2 linked regions of the Candidatus Microthrix parvicella Bio17-1 genome follow. The protein of the gene in region 2 binds, or shares a complex with, the protein of the main gene of each other region. Links are inferred from orthologs where the notes say so. Each region holds a gene or a part of one and is shown on either strand. Other genes may lie near its edges. The genes, in order: smc and MPARV_RS0100345.

Region 1 (15,378 bases), on a different replicon or contig from region 2:
GGGCGGCCAACCTCGGCGCCGCACGGGTGGCGCCGTGAGTCGCGACACCCCCGCCCCTGCCAGCCGCACGGCGCACTCGAACACATTCGCCGGTGATGTCATTTCCGTACTGAGGAGTTTCCAGCTGTGAGCAACTTTCTAAGCCCCGGGTGGCTTTTCGCCGAGCTGATCGTGCTGGCACTCGCCGTCGCCTACGTGGCCTGGTCGCTGGTGGGCAAACAGCGCTTCGCGGTTCGCTACTCCAACGTGGAACTCTTGGACAAGGTGGCCCCGAAGCGTGCGGGCTGGCGACGCCACGTGGTGTCTGGGCTGTTCCTGGTGGCGCTCGCATTGATGGTGGTCGCCCTGGCGCGCCCCCAAACCGACGTGACCGTCCCCACCGAGAAGGCCACGTTGATGCTGGCGATCGACACGTCCCTGTCGATGGAGGCGACCGACGTCGACCCAAACCGCCTCAAGGCGGCCCAGGCCGCCGCGGTGAGCTTCATCGACAACCTGCCCGACAAGTTCAATGTGGGCCTGGTGGAGTTCTCCGGATCGGCCCAGGTCCTGGTGCCCCCCACCACCGATCACTCCAGGGTGCAACGCTCCATCGGCAAGCTGAAGCTGGACGAAGGCACCGCCATCGGTGACGCCGTTGACGTCAGCCTGAAGTCGATCAACGACTTCACCGCCGATGCAGAGACCTCCGGCGATGCGGCGCCCGCTGCGGTGATCGTGCTCTCCGACGGTGAGACGACCGTCGGTCGGCCCACTCTGGAGGCCATCCCCGTGGCCAAGGAGGCCGGGGTGCCGGTCTGGACCATCTCATTCGGCACGCCCGAGGGTGTCATCACCATTCCCGGCGAGTTCGGCGGTGAGCAGTCGATCCCCGTGCCGGTGGCGCCGGAGCCGCTCAAGGCCCTGGCCGAGGGCACCGGTGGGAAGGCCTTCACCGCCGAGTCGGCCGGTCAGCTCAACAAGGTGTACGAGGAGCTCGGTTCGGCCATTGGCCAGGACACCGAGCTGGCGGAGATCGGTTGGCGCTGGACGCTCGGTGGCTTCGCTCTTCTGCTCGTGGCGGGCGGCCTGTCCACCTGGTGGTTCCGTCGCATGATCTGACCCTTCGGCGGCCGGTGCCGCCGTGGCGAACCCAACAGGTGCAGCAGACGCTGCCCACTCTGCCTGCTGGGACCACTCTGCCTGCTGGGACCACTCTGCCTGCTGGGACCACTCTGCCTGCTGGGACCACTCAGCCCTCTGGCTTGGGGACCACTCTGCCTGCTGGGACCACTCTGCCTGCTGGGACCACTCAGCCCTCTGGCTTGGGGACCACGACCGGCCGATCGATCAGCCGCTGATACTCGGTCTCGTCGATCTTCAGAATCTTGAGGTACCGCTCGCCGGCAAGTGGCGGCTTGCCCGATGCAAGCTCGTAGGCCGCCAGCAGTTCGGGGTCAAACGGATCTGAGCTGTAGTAGCCCGCGGCGACAGCGGCCAGGAACGACCGGTCGTCGATCGGTGCCTCCCGAGTCTCGTCGCCTTCAGGCACGTTCTCAATGATCGCGTCCGCGAACCCCTCCCCGTAGCGAGCGATCAGCCGGTCTCGGCCATCCTCGGCCACCACCAGGTTCGGGTCGGCCCGAAACTGAGCGAGTAGTTCTTCTCGCAGCGCGGCGGCGACACGATCGACATCCCATCGCTTCAGCAGACGTCCTGCGCGCTGCTCTGGATTGTTCGACGACTCGATCGCGTAGGTGGCGCCGGGGTCGATGTCCGAGAGCACATCGGAGTCACCAAAGTTCTTCACGAGGAACGCCGACTGCACCTCGTGACCATCGACTGTGAGCGCCAGATCGAGCATTGGCGACACCACCAGGACCGCGCCGATGCCCGACTCCGTCAACGTGACCTTGCCATCACCGTCGGCTGCTTTGAGCATCAGGGCGCGCATCTCGGCCAGATCGCCGAAGATCGACTGCTCGCGAAATCTGTCGTCCTGACCTGGGTTGACCTTGGCCGCCACCACCGGGACCACGGCCAGCACCACCAGCCCGAACGCCCCAAGGCCTCGGAACAACGCAAGCCGCTGCGGTGCCCGCCGCCGTGTCCATCTGCCCGCCACATCGGTGGCCAGCCATCCGGCCACCACGACGAGGCCGAGCCCCACCACCGGGGTCCAGCGGTAGAAGTTGATCCGAAACTGCTCCAGCGAGTCGGGCACGTTCATCGTGTTGACGAACCCGGCAAACGCCAACCCCAACGTGACACCCAACCACACGCGGGCCCCGCGTGACCGGGGGCCTGCCCGGAGTGCCCCTGCCAGCAACACCACGACGGTGACTATGGCTCCAGCGATCACCAAGGTCGACGGCGGGGCCACCAGCCCGGATTGTTCCAACTCGGTGCGCACCAACAGCGTGGGCGCCGTCACCGCCCGCAGTGCCACCCCTGCGGCCACGTCGGCCGGAACCCGCGGTCCACCGCCACCCGAGTAGCCCATCATGGCGGTGAGGTTGCCCGTGCCAAAGAACTGGTCGAGGAGCACAGGCAGCCACAGCACCACTCCAAGCACCGCCGCACCACCGCTCCACCGGGCGATCGACCAGCGCGTCGAGCGATCCGGGGCGCGAAGCACCGCAGCAAGCACCCCGCCCAGCGCAATCGCCACCAACACCGCCGCAGGTAACACGATCGCCAGATGTTGTTGGGCCACCCACGACCCGTACGCGACGGTCACCGGCAACAGCCGGAAATCGCCTTGTGCCACCGCTGCCGCACCGGCAAAGAGCACCAGCAGGGGTAGGCCCCCCGCATTGGACGAAAGCGGGTCGATCAGCAGGGCACCCCCCGAAACCGACAACACCCCGGCGAGTGCCATCGCACCGATTGCACCTGGCATCGGGCCTGCACGCCGAAAAACCATCCAGGCGGTCACCAGCACGGCCGAGAAATACAGCGCCGACATCGCCAGGATGGTGCCCAGCGCGGGACCGAGCACCCGTTGGGGCACCGCCAACCAATAAAACTCGATCGGCCCGGGATGAGCGATCACCTTCGCCCCGTACAGGTGGCTGGTGGACGGCTGGCCCACCAACGGAAAATCCCCTCGGGAGGCCTCCTGCGCGCGCAGGCTGATCAGTGCGTCGTCCCCGAGCGGGTACCAATCCGCCCGAATTGCGCGACCGACGCTGAGCACAAAAGGCGCCATCATCACCAACACGAGGACGCCGGCCACCCACCGCTCCCGAGCCTTCAGATCCCTGAGGCGGTAGGGCGGCCGTTGCGATGGGGCGCTGGGCATCGGTGCTGCCGACGCCGGTGATGTAACGGTCATTCGTCCTCGAGCTGGGCGAGACGACGGTCTCCACCAACCGGAACCTCACGGCCTGGAGGCGGGCGCTTCCGCCGTGCGTTCCCGTAGGAGATCAGTTCACCGAGCAACCCGAACGACAACAACTGCACCGCCACAACACACAACAACACGCCGGTGACCAGGGCCGGGCGGGTGCCGATGGTGGCTCCAGAGAGTCGCTCGATCAGCATCCAGGTCAGCAGCCCCCCGCCCAACATGCCCGACAGCAACCCCAGGCCACCGAACAGGTGGAAGGGCCGACCGGTGTACTGGGTGAGGAACTTCACGGTGAGCAGGTCCATCATGCCTCGCCAAAAGCGGTTGAGGCCGAACTTGGTGGTGCCGTGCAACCGGCTCCGGTGTGTCACCGGCACCTCTCCGACCGCGAAGCCCGACCAGGCCGCCAGCACCGGCAGGTACCGGTGCAACTCACCGTGCACCGTAAGTGCCGTGGCCACTTCAGAACGCATCATTTTGAACCCGCTGTTCATGTCTGCGGCATCGATGCCCGTCGCGGCCCGGGTAACCCGGTTGTACACCCGGGAGGTCGACCGCTTCACCAGCCGATCCCTTCGGTTGGCCGAACGGCTGCCGGTCACCATGTCGAGACCACCGTCGACCGCCGCCAGCATGGTCGGCAACTCGGCGGGATCGTCCTGTCCGTCGGCGTCCATCAGCACCACCACCTCGCCTCGGGCACGGGCCAGCCCGGAGTCCAGCGCCGCCGACTTACCCAGGTTGGAGCCCAGCCGCACCTGACGTAGGCCCGCCAGCTCTTCGCCCAATCGGTCCAGCACGTCGCGGGTGCCGTCCGTTGAACCATCGTCGACCACCAGGATCTCCCAGGACAGCCCCAGCGAGTCGAGGACGCCGCGCAACTCGGACAGTACGTCGGGAAGGTTGTCGGCTTCGTTGTACGCCGGCATGACCACGGAAAGTGCCGGCACGTTCATGACCAAGAGACTACCCAAGGGTGGCCGTCCCCTTCGGCGGATCCTTTGCCCCATGGGCTCCCACGTTCTGGAGGGGCAGATCCACAGCGGTGCGTCCATCTTGATGCGGGTGCCCGGGTTGAGCTTGTGCTGGGGCTTGATCGGCACCACGCTGGAGGCGTGTCCGCCCCCGACCCACGACGTCTGCCCCGTTGGTCGGTGCCGGCGCTGGGCGGTGCCATCGCAGTTTTGGCGATCATCTTCGTGATTCGCTCGCTGAGTCGCGATTGGGACCGCATCTCCGACGCGTTCTCCACCATGGCGATCGCACCGGCGCTGTTCGCAGCAGCGTTGGCGACCGCGTCCATGACCCTCATCGGGATGCTGTGGGGGCTGGTCCTCACCGAGCGGGGTGCCCCGACGCCACCCTGGACGGCGGTTCGTTGGTACTACGTGGGCGAGCTTGGGAAGTACCTGCCGGGCGGGATTTGGCCGGTACTCGGTCGAGGTGAGTTGGCGCGCCGTTCGGGAGCGCCCGCAGGAACCGCGTACGGCTCCACCATCATCTCGTTGCTCTACCTCTATGGCGCCGCCGTGCTCACCGTTGCTGGCGGCGCCCCATGGCTGGACCGGCTACCGCCATGGGCCCGCGTCACCGTGATCGTCGGTGGTGCCACGGTCATCATCTGTCTGCACCCCACCATCGGCGCGTGGGTGCTGGGCAAGATCGAATCCTTGTCCGGACGGCAGCTGAAGATCGCCTCGCCACCGTGGGGACGGGCGCTGAGATTGGTGGTGGCCTACGTCCCGGCGTGGTTGGGAATCGGCTCGGTCAGTTGGGCCCTGGCCGTGGCGTTGGGCTTTGACATCTCTCCGGTGGGCATCGTCGGCGCCACGGTGGCGGCATGGCTTGCCGGCTTTCTGGCGATCCCGGTACCCGGCGGAGCCGGGGTTCGAGAAGCCACCTTCGTGCTGCTGTGTGGACTGCCACGGGCCGAGGCCGCCGCCATCGCCGTCGCCGCCCGCGTCATCTTCGTTGTTGTGGATCTCGCCGGCTTCGGCATCTGCGCACCATCGGTGCGTCACCTCACCAAGTCGGCCGACCGAAGGTCGCAGGCAACCGATCGGAACGGGCGGGACTAACGACGCGGTTTGGCCACAGCCAGCAACCACGGGGTCACACGGGTGACCTCGACCGATTCGAAATGCGGCTCGAGCACCGCTCGTAGCCGTCTCGGCGTGAACTGCTGGAGGTGTTCCACATCGTTGCCCCAGCGGGCCAGGTTCTTACCGCGCACAAAGTTGCCGCCACGAAAGAACGGCTCATGGGGCACCGTGAGGATGCATCGGCCTCGGGTGATCCGAGCCAGTTCGGCCACTGCACGGTCCACGCTCGGGAGGTGTTCCAGCACCTCCTGGCACACCACCGTGTCGATCGAGCGATCTGGGAACGGCAGGGTGCCGATGTCACCCACCGACGCCGCCAGTCCCGGCACGGCCACAGCGGCAAGCGCAACCTTGGCACGGCGATACTCCACCCCGATGGGCACGACGCCCTCGGGCACCACACGTGCCAGAGCCAGTCCCTCGCCGGTGCCAATATCGGCAAGCCGACCCGGCGTCGACCCGATCTCGGCTGTCACCCGGCCCAGCAATCGCCCGATCAACCGTCGGACCACCGGGTTGGAGGTCGTGTACTTCTGCTCGTCCTGGCCGGCCGCCTCAGGGTCCACCCCGGGCGCCAAGCCGATGCTTCGGGTTTCGATGTCCGAACTCTACCGGCAGCCTCCGCCGCGCCCTGAGAATCGAGGTTCCCCCCTATCGTGCTTCTCCGGATGCAGAAGGGGGGAACCTCGATTCGACCCGCCACTCCATGAGCCCAAGTCCCCGGGACGCGACACCCGGTGACGGCCCACGCCTACCGTCGTACCGTGGCTCCATGTTCGACGAGGCCGCTGCCGCAGCGCTTGCAGCCCAACAGCACGGCCTCGCAACCCGGACACAACTGCTGGAGCTTGGCTTCACGAGGGGCATGCTCAACCAACGTTTCCGGTCGGGGCGTTGGACCCCGCTCGGTCGCAGCGTCGTGTCGTTTGGCCCCGCTCCACACGAACTCCGGGCTCGCACCATGGCGGCGCTGCTGGCCGTGCCAAACAGCGTGGCCAGCCACCGCACGGCCGGACTCCTGCACGAGCTGCCGGGCCTCTACATCAGCCGACCCGAGCAGCGGCGGTTGCTGCGGGGGCCAGTGGAGCTGTCCACCACCGGACGCAGCCGGGTTCGCCCATTCGATCTCCTAATCCACGAGCGAACCACGATGCCCCGGTCGCTGTACCTGCACGGCATTCGGGTGACTACGGTGCCCCAGACGCTGATCGATCTGGGCGCCGCGCTTGAGCCGCGACTCCTCGATCGTGTGATCGACATGACCGTGGCCGCCAACCGCTGCCCGTTGGAGGCGCTGGAGCGGCTGCTCGACGAGTCCCCAGGTCAAGGCGTTGCCGGACGGGCAGCAGTGCACCGGATCGTCACCTCCCGTCACCTGCCGGGCGGATCGATGAGCGTCATGGAGCGCCTGTTCTGGGAGCGCATCCGTCCGTCGGGTCTCGCCATTCCAGAGCGACAGGTTCAGATGCCGTGGGGCGCCACCGTTGACCTGTTCTGGGTCGCCTGGCGGTTGATCGGCGAGCTGGACAGCCGCTCCTGGCACGAGCGACAGCGGGACCGGGAGCGCGATGCCCGCCGGGATGCCGAGGCCCTCAGTCGGGGATTCGCCACCTTTCGCATGACCTGGGAGATGATCACCGACGAGGTTGAGCGCACGATCAGCCTCCTGGCATCCACGATGGAGCGGCGCACCGTCTGACGGCGCGGGAACGCCACGGCGGGCACGGCGGTCGACGGGCCAACCGGTTGGGTCGGCCGCTCGAAGCGAGGCGTGTTGCCAACGCGTGCCGGGCGCCGGGCAAGGTGGCGACGCGACATGATGGTCTCTGTCTCTCCACTCCGGGTGCCCTTGGATGGCCAGGCGCTAACCCGCCACTCGCTTTTCGGACAGCACCTTGGAGGAGCCGCCAGGTTCCATGGTGACGCCATAGAGCACGTCGGCGGCCTCCATGGTTCGTTTCTGGTGGCTCACGATGATCAGCTGCGCGGCGTCGCGGAATTCTGCGACCAGGTCGAGGAAGCGATGCAGGTTGACGTCATCGAGGGCGGCCTCCACCTCGTCCATCACATAGAACGGGGAGGGGCGGCTGCGAAACACTGCGAAAAGGTAGGCCAAGGCGGTCAACGACCGCTCGCCACCGGACAGCAACGACAGCTTCCGCACGTTCTTGCCCGAGGGTCTGGCCTTGAGCTCGATCCCGGTGTTCAGCAGGTCGTTGGGGTCGGTGAGGCTGAGCGACCCCTCCCCGCCCGGAAACAGGGTGGAGAACAACGCCTCGAAGTGCCCGGCCACATCGGCATATGCGGCGGCGAAGACCGAGACAATCTCGTCGTCGACCGCCTTGATGATCTTGGACAACTCCCGCCGTGAGGAGCGCACGTCCTCCAACTGCGCCCCAAGAAACTCGTGACGCTCGGACAGTTCGGCGAACTCGGCCAGTGCCAGCGGGTTGATCGGTCCCATCAGCCGCAATTCCCGCTCGAGCACTCGGAGGTGTTCAGCCGCTCCAATGCCCTCGGGCAACTCGGGGGCCGGGGCGGCCTCGGCAACCTCGGGCTCCACTTCGAGCTCGGTCCGGACCTGCTCGGTAAGGGTCTCCAGACGCAGCTTGAGTTCTGCGTCGGCCACCTCGGCCTGATGCCGGCGCTCGGACAGCTCGCCGAGCGAACGCTCGCTCGCGACGCGCTCCGAGCGGAGGGTCTCCAACTCGCCGGTGAGGGCTCGGGCCTGCTCGCTCTGCGCCCGTCTGGCCTCCCGGACCCCCACCAGATCGGATTCGACGACTCCAAGGCGCTTGGCCACAAAGGTTGCAAGGCGTTCGGTGGCCTCTGCTCGGGCGTCCAGCTCCACCCGACGCTCGGCGGCGGCCTCCGCCTCGGCCCGGTTGCGCTCCAACCGGTCGCGCACCGAGACCCGGCGGTTGGTCAGCAGGCGGCGGCGCTCTTCAACTCCGGCGGCCCGCACCTCCAGGTCGCGACGCAGCGCTGCAGTGGCCGCCGCCCGTTCGTCCAGTCGGGCCCGAGCCTCACCAAGCGCCCGCTCCCGCTCGGCGAGGTCAGCCTCCTCGGCCTCCAGAGCGGGCAGGCGGCGCTCCAGCTCCAGTCGGTGGTCGCCGTCGGCCCGGTGTCGCTCGGCCAATTCGGCGACATCGGCGTCGAGGCGCACCGCCTCCCCCTCCGCTTCAGCGATGGACCTGGTCGACCGTTCGATGCGCTCGCGGGCCGAACGCCGCGTCGCCTGGGCCGAGTCACGGGCCCGCTCGGCCTGACGAAGCTCACCCTCGGCTTCCCGAACGGTCGCCTTCGCAATGTTCAGTCCGGTAGCGGCCAGGTCGTGGGCCGCCTGGGCCTCCTGCGCCCGCGCCTCGGCTTCTTCGAGCGCAGCGCCCGTGGCCTCGGTGGTGGAGGTGCCCACCCGCCAACCGGTCAACCCAAAGCGGTCGCCGTCGCGGGTCACCACCACCCGCCCCTGGTTGGCCAGCGCCACGTCGACGGCCTCCGCCCAACCGCCGTCGACGCACACGGTCCCGCCCAGCAGGGCACCCAGCAGGCGATCGACCGCAGCGCTCTCCGGTGCCGCCTTGGCGCGCACGTGGGCGCCAACCATCGACGTTCCGGGGATCGGCCCTTCCGTCGGTGCACCTCTCGACGCACCGAGTGCCAGGACCGCACCCGCCGCGCCGTCGACGCTGAGGGTCTCGAGGGCCCGGCGAGCCGAGGTGGGGTCGGCCATCACGACCGATGCCAAGGAGTCACCGGCGGCCGCCTGGAAGGCGGCCTCCCAGCCCGCGTCGACCTCCACCAGGTCCAGCAGGGTGCCCAGGTAGCCGTCCACCTCGGCCAGTGCCGCCGCTCCGGCGCGACTCCGGGCAGCATCGAGCGCCTGGCCCAGCGCCTTGGCACGCGCCGCCCAGCTCGCCCGGTCATCGGCCGCCCCCCTGGCCTCGGTATCGGCGGCGCTCAGCGCGGTGCCGGCTGCTTGCACCCTCGAATCCAACGCCGCCACCAGCGCATCGTGGTCCTCATCGCCCTGCGCCAGCTCCGCCTGGGCCAGTTCCAGCTCCTCGGCCAATCCGGTCAGACGCTGTCCCAGCTGATCGCGGCGCTGGTTGAGGCGCAGGGTGTCCCGCTCCTGCTGGTCGATGCCGCGCCGCAGCGCACCCAGCTCGGCCCGGGTCGCCGCAGCATCACCGCTGGGCTTGGGCACCCCCCCGCCCCAGGTGGCCTCGAAGTCGGCGCGGGCCGTGGCCAGCCCCTCCTCCGCTCGGCGCCACTCGGACTCGGAGGATCCCAACGTGTCGGTGTCGTTGTCGACGCCTGCCAGGTCGAGGTCCAGCTGGGCGCCCTCCGCCTCCAGCGCAGCGATGACGCCTTCATCGATAAACGACTCGCGTTCGCGCGCCAGGTTGCGGCGCCGCTCGGCCAGCAGCGCGCCCTGGCCACGGGCCCGCTCGCGCAGCGCCTCGTAGCGGGTCAGAAGCCCCGAGTGATCCACCTCGCCCAGTGCGGCCAGGTTGGTCTCCGCGACAACCACCCGTGCATCCAGGTCGGCCAGTGCCGCCCGCAGTCGCTGGTCTTCGGTCCGCATTGTTTCGCCGTCAGCGGCGCGCTCGTTCAACTGGCGTCGCAGCCCGGCCAGGCGCTTGCCCAGCAGATGGATGCGCAGGGCCGACAGCTCGGCGGTCAGGTCTCCATGTCGTCGGGCCGCCTCGGCCTGACGCCCCAGTGGCCGCAACTGACGCCGCACCTCGCGCAGCAGGTCACCCACCCGGGTCAGGTTGGCCTCGGTGGAGTTGAGTCGACGTTCGGCCCGTTCCTTGCGCTTGCGATGCTTGAGGATGCCGGCGGCCTCCTCGATGATCGCCCTCCGGTCCTCCGCTTTGGCGTTGAGTACCGCGTCGATCTGCCCCTGGCTGATGATGACGTGCTGGGTGCGCCCCACGCCGCTGTCCGAGAGCAGGTCCTGCACGTCCAGCAACCGGCACCGAGCGCCGTTGATCGAGTACTCGCTGTCCCCGGAGCGAAACAGCACCCGTTTGATCGTCACCTCGGCGAACTCGATCGGCAACATGCCCGCCGAGTTGTCAATCGTGAGCGATACCTCGGCACGGCCCAATGCCGACCGATTGTCGGCGCCGGCGAAGATGACGTCGTCCATCTTGGCCGACCGCACCGCGGAGGGCGCCTGCGCGCCAAGAACCCAACCGATGGCATCGACCACATTGGACTTGCCGGAACCGTTGGGTCCGACCACCACGGTCACGCCCGGCTCCATCCTCAGGGTGGTCGAGTCGGCGAACGACTTGAACCCCTTCAGTTGCAGGCTCTTCAGGAACACGCTGGGTCAGACCTGGGTCTGCTCGCAGTAATAGGTCCAGCCGTGACCGTAACGTCGCTTCACGACCGGCCCACGGGCGCGGGGGCTCATCAGGCCGTCCTTGCGGTACACGGCCAGGTACTCGCCGTATCCGCCGGTTTTGCCCGACAGATCCTCGAACGGCGGGTCGTCAACCGCCGTGCCGCCGTACTTGATGGCGTCGTGCATCGTCTCCACCACCGCCCGGTAGAGCCGCCGCACCTCTTGGGCCGACAGCGAGGCCGGGTTGCGGTCGAAGCGAAGCCCCGCCGTGTAGAGGATCTCGTCGGAGTAGATCGGGCCGATGCCGACCAAGAAGCTCTGGTCCATCATGATCGATTTCAGTTTGCCGCTGCGACGCAGCAGTGCGTCGCCAAAGGCCACCCAGGACACCGGCGTCGCCACCACATCCATCCCCAGGTTCCCGGCGTCGGGCAACCCCAACAGATCGTCCTGGGCCAGCAGGCGAACCTCGGAGGTGTTCTCGGGATCGTTCAGGCGGATCGGCTTTCCCTGGCTGAACGAGATCACCATGTCCGGTTCCGGTTCGGGTCGAGGCGGCGACGAGTCGGTCTTGCGGCTTTTCGACTTGGCCTTCTCCGGAATGTTCTTGCGAACCCACGCGCCGTTACCCAAACGGATCACCATCGCATTGCCGGTGGCAAGACGAAAGACCAGGTAGGGGCCCAGCCGCTCCACGTTGGACACCTTGACCCCATCGGTTCCCTCGGTGAGTGCAGCGGCCGTGGTGTCCACCAACAACTTCTTCTTGTGCACCTCGATCGAGACGATCTTCTTGCCGCCCGCCTCCCGCTCGAGGTCTCTGCGAATCACTTCGTACTCGGGAAGTTCCATGGGTCTCCGTTCGATACTGCTCGGTGCCGGGATGGTGCCGGACCCCGGTGTTGCGATCGCTTCTCTGGTGCTGATACTCGCGGGCATTGGCGCCGGGCGCCACTAGAGGGTTCGCTCAGGGGACTCCAGCGTCCTGAGGGCGGTCTCCGCCACCGCCTGTTCGGACTGTTGTTTCGATGTGCCGGTGCAAGGTCCGAACTGTTGACCGAGCACCTTGACGGTAGTGCTGAATTCCCTCCGATGTTCAAGACCCGACATGACGGTGGTGTAGTCGGGCATGAAATCCGCCCCGTCGGTTCCGTCACGTTCACCCAGGTCGACAACCAGCCGTGCGGCCAGTTCCTGCAGCCTTGACTTGGGATCGAAGGCTCCCAGACGTTCATCAAAGACGTCGCTCAGCAGGTCCATCACCACCCTGCGGGCCTCGATGATTCCACCGTCGAGATAGACCGCCCCCAGCACCGCCTCCATGGCGTCGGCCAGAACTGCACCGTTGTTGCGCTCCCCTTGCAAATCGGCCCCCTTGGACAGCCTCAGCGCCCTCCCAAGTTCCAGCGTGCGGGCCAGATCCGTCAGCGTGGCCTCGTTGACGAGCGTGGACCGGGCCCTGGTGAGTCGGCCCTCGGAATGATCACTTCTGCGACGGAAGAGCGCGTCGGACACGACGAAGCCCAGGACCGAATCACCGAGAAATTCCAACCGTTCGTTGGACTGGGCAAAGCCTTGTTGACCGAGAACCGAACGGTGTGTCAGCGCCAGCGCCAGCAGCACAGGATCGGTGAACACGTAGCCCAGGCGTTCGGACAGGGCGCGGTCCTCCGACGAGTGGTCGATGGTTGGCACCTTGCGTCGTTTTCCCATAGCTGAGAAGACTCCTCGCGGTCACCGACGCCATGGCGGTGAGGACGGGCGATCGAAGTCGAACCCGGAACTCAGGAGTCCATCCGGGCCATGACGTAGTCGACTGCATCACGAACGGTCAGCAGGTCCACCAGGTCTTCATCGTCGAAGAGCACTGCGCAGGATCGTTCGGCGAGCTCGTCCTCGATCAGCTCAACCAGTTCCACCAGGGCCAGGCTGTCGGCCCTCAGGTCCTCGGCGAACCGGTCGTCCTCAGCGATGGTGTCGGCGTCGCCCTCCAGGATGTCGGCCAGTTGCTCCCTGACGAGTTGCAGCACGGCATCACGATCAAGCGACTGGCGTTCCATGTGTGTCTCGGCGGGCACCGCTACCTCCAGGGTGTGGTTCGGGCGCAGTAAGAGGGCGCACGGAGCCAAGGACACTACTACCGCTTGGGTTGGGCCTCACCTCGTTCGGCTGCCCCGGCGGGAGTCCCTCCTCGGCCGGCGCCGGCGGCGAAGCGACCGGCACCCGCCAACGACTCGCCGCTGCGCAACGTGTCCAACCCCAGCCGAGTCTCGTTGGCCAGGGCAGCTCCAAGCCCGAGGCCCCATTGTTCGTTGCACGACCTTCGGTCGTTCCTCAGACATGTCTGAGGCAACGCCGACAACGACGTGGCCAGCTCGATCGCCTCGTCCAACGCCTCACCCGGCTCGCAGACCCGGTTGGCGAGACCCCACGCGCCGGCCTCGCTGCCGGACACGCTCCGACCGGTGAGAATCATGTCCATGGCGCGGCTGTGCCCGACCAGCCGGGGAAGGCGAACCGTCCCGCCATCGATCAGCGGCACGCCGAAGCGTCGGCAGTACACCCCGAAGGTGGCGTCGCTCGCCGCCACCCGCAGGTCGCACCACAGGGCCAGCTCCAACCCTCCGGCGACGGCAAAGCCCTCCACCGCCGCGATCACCGGCTTGTTCAGCTCCAGCCGGGTGCAGCCCAGCGGAGCCGGTTCCGACAGGTCTCCGGCGACCCGGTTGCCGTTGCCCTCGGCGATGGCGTGCAGGTCGGCGCCTGCGCAGAACGTTCCGTTCGCACCGGCCAACACCGCCACATCGAGTGTGTCGTCGGCATCGAAGCCGACGAACGTCCGATGCAAATCGTCCGCCGTCGGGCCATCGATGGCGTTGCGGCGCTCGGGCCGGTTGATGGTGACCACCAGCGTGCGGTCGACGGTGCGGATACCCAGGTTCATGTGCCCAGGCTGCCAGAGCGTCGCCGCGCCGGCGACGCGTACCATCGGGCGCATTGGCGCAAGGCCGCTGAGGGCCATGTGTCCGGGGGAATGGGGAGGGTCAACCATGAAGTTCGATCGACGCGGATTCCTGACGGGTTCGGCCGGCTTGGCGGGGGCGTTGGCCCTGACCTCGTGCACCAGCAACGGCCGGCGGGCCGACGACCAGCCCGAGTGCATCGATGGTGCCGGCTGTGCCACCGCGCTCTCCCAGCCTGGAAGCGATGGGCTGATCGACGAGGCGGTGTACCAGCGGCGCATCGACGAGTACCTGAGGTTCGCAACCGCCGAGTTCATCCCCGGCAGCGCTCCCGGCGTGGCCGGTCATCTCATTCGGGCAGGTCGAGACCCCGACTACCGCTGGGCCGTCGACGAGGTCACCGTCGACGCCTTCGCCGACACCTGGGACAAGATCGATTCGTGGGAGGACACCCGCGACTTCGACCTGATGTACCTGCTGTGGCTGCTCAAACTGGGTGCCGGGTCCGAGTCGAGTGGGGCCACCGTCGGCAACAACATGACCACGCTCAGCCCCAAGCTGCTTCAGGCCATCGAGCAGCGGCTGGTCGACAACCGTTACCGGTACAACGACCCCAACCCCGACGGACGCCTGGACAACCTTTGGTACTGGTCGGAGAACCACATCGTCATCGGGCGGGTCATCGAGTTTCTCGCCGGGCAGCACCTCAGCGAGCAGACCTTCACGGTCACCGGCCTGACCGGCGCCGAGCACATGGAGCGCTCCAAGCCCGAGATTCTCCAGTGGATCAGCGAGCGCGCCCGGTTTGGCTTCTTCGAGTGGCACTCCAACGTGTACATGCTGAAAAACATCACCCCGTTGATCACCTTGATCGAGCTGGGCGACGACCCCGAACTCACGGTGCCTGCGGCCATGGCCCTCGACCTTTGCCTCGTCGACCTGGCCGCCCACACCCACGCCGGGTGCTACACCGCACCCCGGGGTCGCACCTACAAAAAGGACAAGATGACCTCGCGTGACGAGGCCACCTTTGGCACCGCCAAGCTACTTTTCGACGACACCACCTTCGACTACCAGAGCCACACCGACACCGGTGTCACCTACCTGTGCGCAGCCGGCGCATACCGTCCGCCCCAGGCGGTCGTCGACATGGCCTTGGCCAAGGCGCCCGGCGTGGTTCGCGAGCGTCACGGCATCTTCGTCGACGACGCTGCGCCGGTGGCCGAGTACCCCAAGGCCCCGTTCGGATACCACTTCGATGACCCGGCCAACCTGTCGTTCTGGTGGAGTCTTGGAGCGGTGGGCACCTGGCAGGTGGCGGGTATTGGCCTGTCCGAGGCCAAAAGGTACGACCTGTTCGAGGTACCCCTGTTGGCCCAGGTGAAGGCGCTGGTCGACCTCAACGGCGGCGACATCGACCGCATCCGACCCTGGCTCCAAAAGAACCACGCCATCGTCAACTTCGGGTTTCTCGGCGAGGCCAACACCTACGCCTGGCGAGGCGACGCCGTGTCGCTGGCATCGGTGCAGGATCACCGATTTGGCCAGATGCGCGATCAGGCCCACAGCTGGCAGGCGGCCATCGACGCCGACGCCCTCGTCTTCACCAATCACCCGGTGACC
Region 2 (14,273 bases):
GCCGGCCACCTCGGCCAAATACTCCTTCTCCACTCCGTAGGACGGATGGGTGAGACGGTGGGTCAGCTCCCCGTTGTTGGTCAACAGCAACAACCCCTCAGTCTCGCCATCAAGACGGCCGACCGGGAACACTCGTGGTTCGTCGGGTACCAGGTCCACCACGGTGCGCCGACCGTGCGTGTCCGATGCGGTGGAGATCACACCCGTGGGTTTGTTGAGCAGGTAGTGCACCAGCCCCGGCGCCAAGGCGATGGGGGCGCCGTCCAGTTCCAGCAGTTGGGTGGCGGGATCGACCCGGTTGCCCAGCACCACCACCTTGCCGTCCACCTTCACCCGTCCGGCCTCAATCAGGTTCTCTGCCACCCGACGGCTGGCGACACCCGCCCGTGCCAGCACCTTCTGCACCCGCTGTGGCCCCTCATCCTGGTGAGGCTCCCCACCTGGATCTTCCGGGGTCACCGGGGGTCCGGCTCGTCGTGCGGGTCGGGTTGGTCCTGGATCGGTTCGGTGGCGTCGAGCGCCAGGCCCCGTTCGAGGGCCTCCACCACCTCCGGACCGGGAACAAAATCGGCGACGCCGGGCAGTTCCTCCAGGCTGTCCAGGCCCATGCGTTCGAGGAAGTCCCGGGTGGTGCCCAACAGCACCGCCTGGCCCGGGCCGGGATCGCGGGCGATTTCGTCGATGTAGCCCCGCTGGGTCAACGTGCGGATCACGCCGTCGGCGTTCACGCCACGCACGGCACTCACCTGGGCACGGCTGATCGGCTGTTTGTAGGCGATGATCGCCAGCGTCTCCAACGCTGCTGCCGACAGCCGGGTGGACTGGCCGGCCAGCACCAAGCGCTCCACCCACGGGGCACAGTCCGGGTGGCTCTCGAAACGCCACCCTCCGGCCACGCGGGCCAGCACAAACCCGCTGCGCCGCTCGGCAAACTCGGCCGCCACCTGCCGCGCCAGTTCGTCCACCCGTGCGGCAGAAACGCCGAGTAGTTCGGCCAGCATCGCCGGTTCTGCCGGTTGGTCCGACACCATGATCAGTGCTTCGAGTGCTTGCCGCAGCTCGTCGGACCCGCCGGACGGCTGCAATGCCTCCACCGGGTCGTCGTGACGCCGCTCAACCGTCATAGCTGTCGACCGATGCCAGGTCGAACGCCAGGTCTCCGGCCATCCAGGTCACCATGATGTCGCCGAACGACTCGGTTTGGGCAAGATCCACCCGACCCTGCTTGAACAGTTCCAGTAGGGCGAGAAAGTGCACCACCACCTCCACCCGATCGGCCAGCCCTTCGGTGAGGGCCCGAAACCCGATTGGACCGGTGTTGGGCAGTTCGTTGATCAGGTCGGCGACCACGTCGGTGACGGAGATCTTGATGGTGGCCACGTGCGACAGGTCGACGGCCGGCGTCGGCTTTGGAGCGATCGCCGCCAGATAGGCCCGGCGAAGATCCAACGGGCTGACGCCCTCCAACAGGTCGGGGGCCAGCTGCCAGAACTGCTCCTCCGGGCCACTTCGCCGCGGCACCGAGCGGGCGGCGCGCACGTGCAGCACCTCGAGCACCCGCGCGGCGTCCTTAAAGGTCTTGGCGTCCAGCAGACGCGACAACAAAAGGTCACGCTCTTCGAAGAGCGCGAGTTCGTCATCCAGGTCGATGCCCTCGTCCGCAGGCAGCAACCGACGGGCCTTCAACTCCACCAGGGTTGCGGCGATCAACAGAAATTCGGTGGCCACCTCCAGGTCGAGGTGATCCATCCGCGCCAGCTCGACCAGGTAGGCATCGACGATGCGGGAGAGCGAGACCTCGTACAGGTCGACCTGATCGGCGAGGATCAGGTGCAACAGCAGGTCGAAGGGCCCCTCGAACACCGGTGTGGACACTTCGTAGCTCACGGCACTCAAGTTACACCATCGTAGTTACGAGCGTTCGTACGTGACCTCGGGCTCCAAGGTGCCGTCGGGCCGCTCGACGATGATCATGCGCGACATACACGGCATGCAGTACACCCGGTCGCCCGCCCGAAACTCCCGCACCGAACGGATCACCACCTTGCAGACCGGACAGATCACTTCGTTTGGCGCCAGCGTGTCCCCATCGCCCTGCCAGACCCGGTAGAACTTTCGCCACCGTTTGGGCACCTCGCGGAACCCCCGGTCGTCCAACTCGTATCGGCGCCGGGGCGGTGCGTCGGGAGCATCGTTGTGAGTGGCGGTATCACGCTCCGGGGTCTCGGTGGCGATGTCACTCATCCCACCAACCCCAATCGGTCGACGGCATCGAGATAGTCACGTCCGAGGTCGGGACGCCGGTCTCTGGGCCGACCGAGTGCGTCGAAGGTCGCGTCGAAGGACGCCAGCACCAACGCATCCAACTCTGCACGAGTTCCGGCCAACCGCTCCCGCGTGTCGACGTCGCCCAACAACCGGGGGCCCAGGTCGTTCTCACCGAATCCAAGATGACGACGCTCGTCGGAGATTACGCCAGTCAGCACCTGTCTGGTCACCGGATCCGCAGTCTGTGCATGGTGACGGAAGACGGTGAACTCCATCGTTTCCAGGATGACATTCTGAGCCAGTACCGCCGCCTCCCAGTCGCCGGCATCCACCAGTTCCAGGAGGCGGGCCTTGAACTCAACGATCGAGGGGGTCGCCCGCCGCGCGATCTCGGTGGCGGTGTCACTCACCCCCAACCGGCCCAAGCGATGCAGAAACACCTCCAGGTGTCGAGCCTCGTCCACCACCTGGGTGGCCATGAAGATGCGGGCGTTGTGGTTGGGCGCCAGGCGCACCATGCCGCTGGAGGCTTCCAACGCCGCCGCCTCACCCACGCAGTAGTTGCACAGCGCGGTGATGACGTTCTGTCGCCGGGTCTCCCCCAGCGGCTCGTCCACCGTGGCCGGATCGTACCCGTAGGGGCGGTCGGTCAGATAGCCCTCGACGGCACCGAACCAGAACGAGAACGACTGCACCTCATCGTAAAAGTCGTCCTGATCCATCCCATGGGGTTCATCGCTGCCGTCGGGCCCAAAGGAGTCGGGGAACCCCACGATCACACCGGCAGCAGCGGTGATTGATACTCCAAACCGATCCGCTCGAGGCGAACCTTGAACTCACCCAGCACGGTGTCGCTCAGCACGGCCTCCAGTTCGTCGGGCGACACCATCGCCAGGTTGGCGCCGTGCCAGTTGGTGTTGCCCACCTCCTTTCCGTCGGCTTTGGCAGCCTCCTCGGCCAGGCGCCGCCCCTCCTCGATCGACGCCCCAGAGTCGGCGAAGGCATCGGCGAACGTGGCGAGCATGTGATAGCTCATCTCCTTCTGCATCCGCTCGATCTCGGGCTTCTTCTCGGGATGTTGTGCGATCAGACCGCCGATGCGGTTCTCACCAAAACCCACGTGTCGTCGTTCATCGGCGATGGTGCCCTTCAGGGTCTGCGCGAACTTCGGGTTGGAATCACGGGATGCCGCCTCGAACATCTCAAACACGGTGAAGGCCATGCCCTCCAACACGATGTTCTGCCCGACCACTCCGGCGATGAAGTCGCCCGCCTCCACCTTCTCCAGCAACACCTCTGCGAACTTGACCAGGTTCGGGTTTGCAAACTGGTCGATGGTGGATTCCAGGTCCTCGGGCTTCACCCCCAGGTCGAACAGTCGCTGGGTGAAGATCTCCACGTGCCGGGCCTCGTCCAGCGTCTGGGTGGCCAGAAACCGCTTCGACGCGTAATCCGGGGCGGCGTTCACGAGGCCCGAGGAGGCGGCCAGCGCCGCACGCTCCCCCACCACCAGTTGCACCGTCGACCCGATGGTGCTCTCGAGCATCAGTTCGTTCTCCAGGATCTCGGAAGGCTCCTTCAACCCCTCTGCGTGCCCAAAAACGGTCTCATCCAAATAGCCCTGGGGACACGCCTCCAGCCAACGTTGGATCGAATACTGGGATAGGAAATCGGACACGGCAGGAGCCCCCCCTGGATCGAATTGTTCTACCCGATGGTAGGGATACCGGCCGAGCCTGGATAGTGGCCAGATGTCACCCCCCGCCGGCTCCTCGCATCCCCAACGTTTGCGGGAACAACCGGGGCCACTCGGCAGGCGTCCACCGGGTGCCCCAACCCAGGCCTGCTCCCGTAACGGGGCATTCCTGCGGTTGCCGGCCCCCGGGTTCGGGGAGAGGCCGATCCGGTAGCTTCGGGTCCATGGTCTCCTCCCCCCAAACGAGCCCCAAACGCCCCCGCGTGTTCTCGGGTATCCAACCCTCGGGTGCGCTGCACCTGGGAAACCTGTTGGGGGCCAATCTCCGCTGGGTCACGGAACAAGATCGGTCCGACGCCGTCTTCTGCGTGGTCGACCTGCACGCGTTGACCACGCCGAAGGCCCCCGGCGAGATCGGTCAGGCCTCCCTTGAGTTGGCCACCAACCTGTTCGCAGTCGGGCTCGACCCCGACAAGTGCGTGTTCTTCGTGCAGTCGACCGTGCCCCAGCACGCCGAACTGGCCTGGGTGATGCAGACGGTCACGGCCTTTGGCGAGCTCAGCCGCATGACCCAGTTCAAAGAGAAGCGAGGCCGGGCGGAGTCGGGCGACGGATTCATCTCGGCCGGTCTGTTCACCTATCCGGCCCTCATGGCGGCCGACATCCTGCTGTATGACACCACCGAGGTGCCGGTGGGCGATGACCAGGGCCAGCACGTCGAGCTCACCCGCGACGCCGCCAACCGGTTCAACTCGCGCTACGGCGAGACGTTTGTCATCCCCCAGGCCACGCTGCCGTTGGCGGGCGCCCGGGTGATGGACCTCCAGGCGCCCAACAACAAGATGTCGAAGTCGACCGAAACCGAGGCGGGCATCATCAATCTGAGCGACTCTCCCGCTGCGATCACCAAGAAGTTCAAGCGGGCGGTCACCGACTCGGAGACCGAGGTGCGCTTCGATGTCGCCGCCAAACCGGGTGTGTCCAACCTGCTGTCGATCCTCGGCGCGGCAACCGGCCAAACCCCGGAGGCCGCAGCGGTTGGCATCGAACGATACGGCGACCTCAAGGCGGCAACCGCCGAGGCCGTCGTCGAGTTGCTCACCCCGATCCAGGCACGCGTTGCCGAGCTTCAGGCCGATCCGGGTGAGGTACGTCGCCGCCTGGCGTTGGGCACCGAACGGGCCACCGCCCAGGCGACCGACGTGATGGACCGCGTCTGGGACCGTCTTGGCACCCTCCGCGCCTGAGCTCGGCGCTCGGCGCTCGGCGCAGTTGGCATCAAATGTGTCTGGAAGCCTCTCCAGCGTCAGGTAGACACACTTGAGGTTCCGTCAGCGCGGTCGAGGTTGCCCAAAACGAGCGCTCGACCCATTGCTGTCAGCCGCCGAGGGGCAGGAACCGGCCGTAGCGCCTGGCGGTGCCGAGATCGTCGGCGGGGGTGCCACCGCGCCAGGCGACGTTACCGTTGACCATCACCGCCCTGACGCTGTCGTCGTTGCGGCGCACCAAACGGTTTTGGTCACCGAAGCCCGCCATCGGCTCCTCGTGGATCTCCTCAACGGTGTCGTTGAGGCGCTCGGGGTCAAGCACCACCAGGTCGGCCCGCCGACCCACCGCCGGACGACCGGCATCGATCCGGTGGAAGTCGGCGATATCGGAGGTCAGCTTGTTCACCGCCTGATGCACCGACATGACGACGACCCGGCCAATTGGGCGTCGCCCACCCGCTTCAGCATGCGCAACTGAAAGTTGTAGAACGCCATGTTGCGCAGGTGTGCGCCGGCGTCGGAGAAACCGATCATGGCAGCCGGGTTGGCGGTGATCCACTGCAGGTTCTTGGTGTTTCCGTTGGCCACCACCGAGTACCACCTCCAACGACGGGCCGATCGCCTCAACCGTGCCATTGTCGTCGACGAGCACGTCGGCTCGCTTTGGCGGGGCATCCTCGCCGCCAAACACCGTGCCGTTTCGGATAAGCGTGCTCACGCAGGTTTCTTTCGATGTTGGATTGGCCGGCCCAAGGGGACGGCCACCGCCGCCACCGTGAGAATCCAGCCGTAATAGTCCAGCCCGATCGTCAACCAGATGGCGCCGTGCAGACAGGCGGCACCCACTGCGAAGGGGATGCGACCCCGGCGCCACCACAACATCAGCGGGGCGGCCAACTCAAAAACGATCGAACCCACCACGATGAGAAACGGCAACGGAGGGGCGTTGGCGATGGAGCGGGCCAGACCGGGAAAGGGAGAAGCGGCGCCTGCTGCGCCCTGACGCAGCACCCACGCCATATTGTCACCGGAGATCCAATCCAGACCACTGTGGTGAAGCTTTTGGACACCGGCGATGAAGTAGACGGCGGCGATGATCATCAGCGCTGCGCGGGGTGGCCAGCCGTCGGCCACCGAACGGTCGGCGCCGTCGCGGGTGTTGGCCGTCCCACCTTTCGCAACCACGAAGGGCACCGCCGTCAACAACAACAGCACGTCGTTGTGCATGATCTTGCCGGCGCTGCCCCACACCCCGGCAACGAACAGCAGTGCCAACCACGCCACGACAAAGCCGATCCGTGGGCTCATCCTGGCGACGACCGCCATGGCACCGACCACGCCGGCGACCGCCACGACGTTCAGCAGCCAGCCGGGGGGCACCGACGGCAGCCAGGCCACCGCGAACGCCCGCCGAAACAACGGGTCCGGGATGGCCGCAGCCGCGCTCCAGTGGCGCAGCGCCAGACGAATGCCAAGCACCACCGCCAACCCGGTGCGGGCGGTCTCGAAGCGGGCGGCCGGACCCGGCGCGACCAGGCGCCGATCGAGGCCACCGAGTACGTGAACGTTCGGCGACCTCACGGCAACTCGACGGTCACGACGTCACGCGAGGACAGCACTGTGGCCGGGCCTCCATCGGCATCCAGCCGACGTACCGTCCGACTCACGGCAACGGCATCGACCGTGGTCGGATCGACTCCGGCGACCTTCAGGACGTCCTCAACCGCCGAGCGCTGTTCTGCGACGGGAAGCGATGCAATCTCCGGCAGTCGGCGCTGGGCGGAATCCGACACGAACGCGTTGTCGCCAAAATCGATCACCCGCCGCGTCCCTTCGGCTTCGACAACCACCAACTGCACCTGCGTTTGACGATCGGTACGAATCTGGCTGAAGAGCCGCAACGACGTCAGCGGCCACGGCTCCAGCGTGAACACGGCGCAGACCCCCAGCATGAGCACCATGCCATAGGCCACCAGGCGGGCCCGCCACCGCTCGCCTGCGGGCGTAAGTGTGGCTGCGGGCGTGGGTGTGGCTGCGGGCGTGGGTGTGGCTGCGGCGCTCACCTCGGGCTCACAGTTCCTCATCGCATTCCGCCAGCACAGCACCTGCGCTCTGCGGCACCGTCCAACGTTCCGGTGACCAATGATGCTCACGGGCCCAGGCCGCCACCATCGGGTGGCTCCCGATCGCTTCGAGCCGCTGAGCGCCGAGTTCGGTGTAGGTGAGATACGCGCCCATGGCCACCATCGGACCGCGGCGCCGCGGCGCACCGGTCCGGTCGGTGGCCCGCCGCTCCAGCCAGTCGCCGGCGACGGTGCCCTCCGCAAGTGACGCAACCACCCGGCCTGTCGTGCCAAGCGGGGCCAACGCCTTACCCGCGTCATGCAGCAGACCGGCCCGCACCTGCCAGCCGTCCGTCGTATCCTTGCGGGCTCCACCCCCGGCTGCATGGCCCTCACCGGCTGCATGGCCATCACCGGCTGCATGGCCCTCACCGGCTGCATGGCCCTCACCAGCCAGCACCTGCTCAACACGGCGGGCGACCGCCACCGAGTGCACCCGGTCGCGCACGGTCATCGAGGCGAACAGTGCCCACTCTTCGCCGTCCAGCCGTGCGGCCGCCCATCGGTCTGCCGCCGCAGGATCGGGCTCGGGCCCCACGTGATAGCGGAAACGCCGGTACAGGTGTGCCGGTGAGTCCTTCATGGCGCTCCCCCCTGGTGCGATTGCAACCCACCGGCTTTCCCCGCTCCGGCCCGCGTCCGTTTCGCTCCGACGTGCGCGGCCCGGGGATGCGCCGAACGGTAGGTGGCCACCAGGCGATCCATCGCCACCCGGGTGTATCGCTGCGTCGTGGTCAGGCGTGCGTGGCCCAGCAGTTCCTGCACGGTGCGCAGGTCGGCACCGCCATCGACGAGATGGGTGGCATAGCTGTGACGCAACACATGGGGCGACATCGTCCGGACGTCAAGGCCGGCTGAGGCGGCCCGACGCTGGAGGATCAGCCAGGCTCCCTGGCGGGACAGGCGGCCACCACGCTGGTTGAGGAACACGGCGTCGGCGTCGTCGCGGCTGGGCCGACGAGCCCGCTCCGCCAACGGGCCACGGCCTCCATCGAAGTAGCACGCCATCGTGGCGAGCACCGACCGGCCCACCGGCAGAATGCGCTCCTTGGAGCCTTTACCCATCACCCGCACCAGCGCCCCGTCGAGGTCGACGTCGCCCAGCGACAGTCCGGTCGCCTCCGACACACGCACCCCGGCGCCGTAGAGCAACTCGAGCAGTGCCCGGTCACGCAGCGATGGTGGGTCGTCGCCATCGATTCCGTCGAGGAGGCCACCGACCACCTCCACCGACAAGGCCTTGGGCACTGTGTCGGCAATGCCGACGCCGTCCAGGTCGACGGCAGGGTCGGCCACGCCCAACTCCTCAGCCCGATACCGGTACCAGCCCCGCACCGCAGCCACCGCCCGCGCCACCGACGACCTGGCCCGACCCTCGTCGATCAAACCACGCACCCAGCGCTCCAGATCGGTGCGGGAGACGGCGGGTGAGACCTCGCCATCAGTCCGCAGTCCGGCATCGTCCAGCCATGTCAGATGGGCGGTCAGATCCCGCCGATAGGCCTCGACCGTGGCGCTTGCCCGGCCCCGCTCCACCTGGAGCCAGCCGAGGAACGCCTCGACGGTGACATCCGAACGTGGCGCGCTGCCCGAGTTACCGGTGGCCACGTGGACAACTTCAGCCACGCCGTGCGGCGGCCAGGAGGGCGATGATCGTCTTGGCGTCCACGATGCGACCGGTGGCGATGCCTTCGATCGCCTCGTCCAGGCCCAGCCGTAACACGTCCATGTGGCGCTCCTCGGCGCCGTCGGCCGCTGATGGAACCTTGCTGAGACCGGTTGCAAGAAAGGTCTCATGCCATTCGTTCGAGTAACCGGGAGACAGGAAGAACCCGGCAAGCCGCTCACAGCTCTCCGCCTCGAGTCCGACCTCCTCAGCCAACTCGCGGCGGGCGAGTTCCACCGCCGCCTCCCCCTCGACGTCAGCCTTGCCCGCTGGAATCTCGAGCAGGTCGCCATCAGGGGCAACCCGGTACTGACGCACCAACGTGACCGTGTCGTCGTCGTGCAGGGGAAGCACCGACACGGCGCCCGGGTGACGCACCACATCGCGGCTGTGCATCCCGCCTTCGGGGTCACGCATTTGCGCCTGCACCACATCGATCACAAAACCCGTGTGCACGGCGGTGTCACCAACGATCTCAAACCCGGACGCCGAGGTCAGCTCCGGTCGCCGCCACCCCGCCGAGCCGGGCTCAACCACGAGAGACCGGGCCGTCTCCCACCCCAACCGGGTCGCGATCGACGGCAACGTCGGGCCGCTCGGCCTGGCTCGACCTGCGCCCCCGCACGCGACCCGCCGTCGTTTCATCCGAGACCTGAGGCTCGGAGGAGGCGGCCTCCCCCTGGGGAACCTCGACCCGCGTGGCGGCGGTGCGGGCGGCGGCTGCGGCAACAAACGCGGCAAAAAGCGGCGCCGGTCGGGTGGGACGGCTCTTAAACTCCGGGTGCCCCTGGGTGGCCACCCAGAAAGGGTGATCCTCCAACTCGATAAACTCCACCAGGCGGCCATCCGGCGAGGTACCCGAGCAACTCAGCGCGGAGGCGTCGAACCGGCCCCGGTAACGGGGATTGAACTCGAAGCGGTGCCGGTGCCGTTCCGACACCACCTCCGCCCCATAGGCCTCGGCCACCTGCGAGCCCGGCTTGAGCCGGGCGATGTAGGCACCAAGACGCATGGTGCCGCCCTTGTCGGTCACGCCCCGCTGGGTCTCCATGATGTCGATCACCGGGTGCGGAGTGGAGCGGTCAAACTCCGACGAATTGGCTCGTTCGAGCCCGAGTGCATTGCGGGCATACTCGATGGTCATCACCTGCATACCCAGGCACAGGCCCAGGCACGGCACGCCGTGCTCGCGAGCCCAGTTGGCCGCGGCGATCTTGCCTTCCACGCCGCGGGGCCCGAACCCGCCCGGGATCACAATGCCATCCAGGTCGTGGAGGCGGCCCTCGGCCAGCAGGCCCTCGGCGTCCTCGGCCTGAATCCAGTCGATCGTCGGCTTGACCCCGGCGGCCGCCGACGCGTGATTGAGCGCCTCCACCACCGACAGGTAGGCGTCGGCCAGGCTGACGTACTTGCCAACGATGCCAATGCGCAACGGCGCGGTGGCGGAGGCCACGTGGGACACCACCGCCTCCCACTCGGTCAGGTCGACCTCGGCCTGCTCCAGGCCCAACACCTGCCCCACCACGGTATCGAGGCCCTCGTCGTGCATGATCAGCGGCAATTCGTACAGGCTTGAGGCGTCGGCTGCAGAAATGACCGCGTTCAGTTCGACGTCGCACATCGAGGAGATCTTGAGTCGTAAATCGGCCTCGAGCTCACCCTCGGAGCGGCACACGATGACGTCCGGGGTGATCCCCCGGCTGCGCAACTCGGTGACCGAGTGCTGGGTGGGCTTGGTCTTCAGCTCGCGTGATGGGCTGATGTAGGGCACCAGGGTGACATGCACGTAACAGACGTTGGCCCGGCCGACGTCGAGGCGCATCTGACGAATCGCATCGAGGAACGGCAGAATCTCGATGTCACCCACCGTGCCGCCCACTTCGGTGATCACCACGTCGACGTCGTCGGTGGCCAACGCAAAAATGCGGCGCTTGATCTCGTCGGTGATGTGCGGGATCACCTGCACGGTTTTGCCCAGGTAGTCGCCCCGGCGCTCCTTGGCCAACACCTCCTGGTAGATCGAGCCCGTGGTGGCGTTGGAGTTGCGGGTGAGGAACTCGTCGATAAAGCGCTCGTAGTGGCCCAGGTCGAGGTCGGTCTCGCCCCCGTCCTCGGTGACGAACACCTCACCGTGTTCAAACGGGTTCATCGTGCCCGGATCGACGTTGATGTAAGGATCCAGCTTCTGCAGGGTCACCCGCAGTCCCCGGGCCTTCAACAGCGTGCCCAGCGAGGAGGCGGTCAGGCCTTTACCGAGACCGCTGACCACCCCACCGGTGACGAAAATGTGCTTGGCCATGTCTCTCCCGCGGAAGGTCGTTCGCCGGTCCACTCAAATCTAACCCGAGACCGCCGGGGCCGGTTTGATCGGCGGTGAAGCGTCCTCGGGCAACCGCACTTCGGGCGCTTCAAACGGCTTGCGTACCTGCACCAGCATCAGGAAGGCGCCGATGTACACCAGTGCCAGAGCTGGGATGACGATTCCCGAATCGTTCACCGCACCGCCGAGGAATCCCACGACGAACAGTCCCATCAGCCCGGTGCGCAGATCGGTCGCACCCCGGAAACGCTCCCGCCACGTTCCGGATGTGGTCAGGCTCAGCAGCAGGAAGAACGCTGCGATCGGCACCATCCACGACCACACGGTGAGGCGCATCACACGCAGGTTGGTGGCCACCTTTCGGCGAACGATCTCGGTGAAGCCGTCCCAGCCCCCGTTGGTCACCGTATCGAGATGGGTCCCCGACCCCAGCTTCAGAGCGACGCCCACGGCGACAGCAAAGCCCACCAGGCCGACGAGCACAGCGAGCGCCACGTTGCGTCGATTCCAAGTGATCGGTGACCAGGCCGCCAGCAGCAACCCGAACGCCGGCACAAAAGTCAGGACGCCGCCGAAGTCGGCACCCAGCATCGGTGCCGCGTCCACGACCACCACCAGCGCAAACATCCCGGCAACGGCAACAAACGCGGCCCGTCGATCTGTGGCGGCGTGCAACCAGGAGGCCGCCACAATGACGGCGCAGGCCCCCAACACGGCGAAGGCCATGTTGCCGAGGCCGTAGAACCGGGCTGCGGTCACCGGCGAGTAGCCCAGCAGGCTGATCTGTTGCAGCGGGGCACCGAGCGAAGCATCCACCACCATGACCGCCAGGGTCACCCCTGCCACCGCGTTGAGAGGGCTCAAACCGAATCGTCTCGCTTGCATGGCCAGCAGGGCGGCGGCGGCGCACAGCATCGTGAGAGCCGGGATGGTGACAAACGGTCCCTGCAAGGACACCGGCATCAGTCGCCACAGAAACGTCAACACCGGAAATGCCGCCGAACCCAACGTGACCGCAACCAACACCCCCGGCAGTTGGGAGGATCGCCCGGACCGTCGCGCCACGAGCGGGGCGATGATGTAGGCCAACGCCTGAATCACGATGAAGATGGTCACCGTCGGCGCATAGCTTCGTTCCCGCTGATCCACTCTCCGGTCGAGATCCACCAATGCCCCAATGTCGGGGGCGCCCCGCTCGATGCGCGCCACCGCTCCCCCCAGCCCCTTCGGGCGGGGACGATCCAGTCGGTTCAGCACCGTGGCGGACACGTCACCCATCGTCATGATGCCCTGACGACGGGTGGAATCCGACCCCAGGGTACCTCGGAGGCCCGGCTCGGAGAGGATCAAGGGTGAAAGGTGCCAGCGTGCGTCGTGTCCGAGGCCCAGCACAATCAGCGTGTCGGTGGGCCGCCGGTGCGCATCGATGGCAGCCACCACCCGATCGACGTCGGACACTGCAAGCGTCGACGGGGTCAATGCGCTGCGACGGGTTTCCACCAGGATCAGGTCCGCGTCCAAGTCGACGTACCGGCGGGCCGCTGCGTCGGGGTCATCGCCCACTCCGGCGATGTCCACCGTGTCGATCGTGCCGCCGTCATCGGCCACCGCCGCCGCCCCGTTGGCCAACTGTGCCCGACCCTTGCCCGCCCAGACGTAGCCAACCCTTCCACCGTCGCGCCGGATCGAGTCGCCCAGCAGACCCCGGGTGCCGTAACTGCGGCTGTCGTCGGACACCGTCAACGGATCGATCACCTGGGCCGAACCATCCGGCAGCGCCTGCACCTTGACCGGTCCGGCTGCCGTGGCGGGGGACTCGTTGGTGAGTCCCTCAGCCTCACCAAACTCGAGATCGCCTCCAGGTACCACCAGCGCCACCGGCGCGCCGGCGCCCAAGGAGGCGTGCTGGGATGCGAGGTCACCGGGCGGAGCCGGAACCCGGGTGGACACTGAAGCGGTCGCCGACGACCGGGCCAACGACGAGATGGCCGGGGCCCGTGGGTCCTCGAGCAGGTCCATTCCGGCGCCGGCGATCGTCACCAGAATCACGCGCGGCTTTGCGCTGGGGGCGGGCAGCGCCTCGCCATGCCACCGCGTCGCCTTTCCAAGTCCGACCGACGCCACGATGGCAACCACGCTGAGGGCCAACACCACCGCCAGGCGAAGTCGGGGTGTACCCAGCCGTGGCCACACGGTGCGGACAATGTCGATTCCCTGACGGATTCGATGACGTCGTCCGGCCCAGCCCCGACCCGTGTGATCGTGATCCAGCGGCAGCGACACCTCGGCGAGGCGTGCCCCCGCCCGAAGCGCATCGATCGACATGCCCACCTCCACCCCGAACCTTGGGGCTGGGTGCAGCGAGCGCAACGTGGCACCATCGATCGCCCGTTGGCCCGACAACGGCTCGAGCACTTCGACACCCGTGGTGCTGCGGATCGCCGCCGCCGACAGCGCCTTGATCCTCCCGGCACCGGCCTGGGTGCCGGCGGGTGGGAATCGCGCGACGACCAGTTCCTCGTCGCCGACCAGCAACCGCTCCACCAACGCCGTCAGGTGTTCGGCGGTCTCCGCCAGGTCGGCGTCGGCCAGCAAATACCATGGGGCGTCAGGGTGGGCCAGGACCGCCTCGCCAAGGGCGGCGCCCTTTCCGCGATTCACCGGCAGCGCCAATACCTCCGCTCCCGCGGTCAATGCGCGGGCGCCGGTGTCGTCGGTGGAGCCATCGTCCACCACCACCACCCGGGTCACGCCCCGGATGCGGCGGAGGGCCGCGACGGTGGCCTCGATGCTGGGCGAATTCTTGGCGGGGACGACCGCGATACCGCCGACGTCCGGCTCGGTGCCCTCGTTGGGCACGTCGGAGGGGTTCACGCTGGTCGCCTCACGGTCTGGGTCTTCACGCAACGGGCTCGCTGTCGGGGGCGCCACC

The links.
Region 1: the proteins of MPARV_RS0100345 (region 2) and smc are in contact, whole or in part, in a crystal structure (PDB 3ZGX), measured with the Bacillus subtilis proteins. The link is inferred for Candidatus Microthrix parvicella Bio17-1 from one-to-one orthologs.

The regions. Positions count from the first base shown.
Region 1 is NZ_AMPG01000002.1:381,134-396,511, forward strand. Bases 7,098-11,080 are described here. They hold smc (chromosome segregation protein SMC), read right to left. Parts: upstream 10,772-11,080; coding sequence 7,298-10,771; downstream 7,098-7,297. Other genes in these bases: MPARV_RS0110065 (DUF559 domain-containing protein), read left to right, coding at 7,098-7,132; MPARV_RS0110075 (DNA-formamidopyrimidine glycosylase family protein), read right to left, coding at 10,778-11,080. In the rest of the region: MPARV_RS0110035 (DUF58 domain-containing protein), read left to right, coding at 1-38; MPARV_RS0110040 (VWA domain-containing protein), read left to right, coding at 127-1,101; MPARV_RS25155 (DUF2339 domain-containing protein), read right to left, coding at 1,292-3,217; MPARV_RS0110050 (glycosyltransferase family 2 protein), read right to left, coding at 3,313-4,287; MPARV_RS0110055 (lysylphosphatidylglycerol synthase transmembrane domain-containing protein), read left to right, coding at 4,447-5,409; MPARV_RS0110060 (class I SAM-dependent methyltransferase), read right to left, coding at 5,406-5,999; more of MPARV_RS0110065, read left to right, coding at 6,206-7,097; more of MPARV_RS0110075, read right to left, coding at 11,081-11,644; rnc (ribonuclease III), read right to left, coding at 11,747-12,505; MPARV_RS0110085 (acyl carrier protein), read right to left, coding at 12,577-12,870; MPARV_RS0110090 (crotonase/enoyl-CoA hydratase family protein), read right to left, coding at 12,930-13,736; MPARV_RS0110095 (hypothetical protein), read left to right, coding at 13,843-15,378. UniProt on the Bacillus subtilis protein: Required for chromosome condensation and partitioning.
Region 2 is NZ_AMPG01000001.1:66,337-80,609, forward strand. What follows is about bases 1-2,878. They hold MPARV_RS0100345 (segregation and condensation protein A), read right to left. Parts: upstream 1,888-2,878; coding sequence 1,114-1,887; downstream 1-1,113. Other genes in these bases: MPARV_RS0100335 (pseudouridine synthase), read right to left, coding at 1-459; scpB (SMC-Scp complex subunit ScpB), read right to left, coding at 456-1,124; MPARV_RS0100350 (hypothetical protein), read right to left, coding at 1,912-2,244; MPARV_RS0100355 (ferritin-like domain-containing protein), read right to left, coding at 2,241-2,878. Outside these bases: more of MPARV_RS0100355, read right to left, coding at 2,879-3,041; MPARV_RS0100360 (ferritin-like domain-containing protein), read right to left, coding at 3,044-3,946; trpS (tryptophan--tRNA ligase), read left to right, coding at 4,189-5,211; MPARV_RS0100370 (amidohydrolase family protein), read right to left, coding at 5,342-5,656; MPARV_RS0100375 (hypothetical protein), read right to left, coding at 5,635-5,823; MPARV_RS0100380 (hypothetical protein), read right to left, coding at 5,947-6,813; MPARV_RS0100385 (hypothetical protein), read right to left, coding at 6,810-7,295; MPARV_RS25110 (hypothetical protein), read right to left, coding at 7,303-7,938; MPARV_RS0100395 (tyrosine recombinase), read right to left, coding at 7,935-8,963; MPARV_RS25270 (NUDIX domain-containing protein), read right to left, coding at 8,974-9,558; MPARV_RS0100405 (CTP synthase), read right to left, coding at 9,551-11,320; MPARV_RS21905 (glycosyltransferase family 2 protein), read right to left, coding at 11,360-14,215; MPARV_RS0100415 (lipid II flippase MurJ), read right to left, coding at 14,241-14,273. UniProt on the Bacillus subtilis protein: Participates in chromosomal partition during cell division. May act via the formation of a condensin-like complex containing Smc and ScpB that pull DNA away from mid-cell into both cell halves.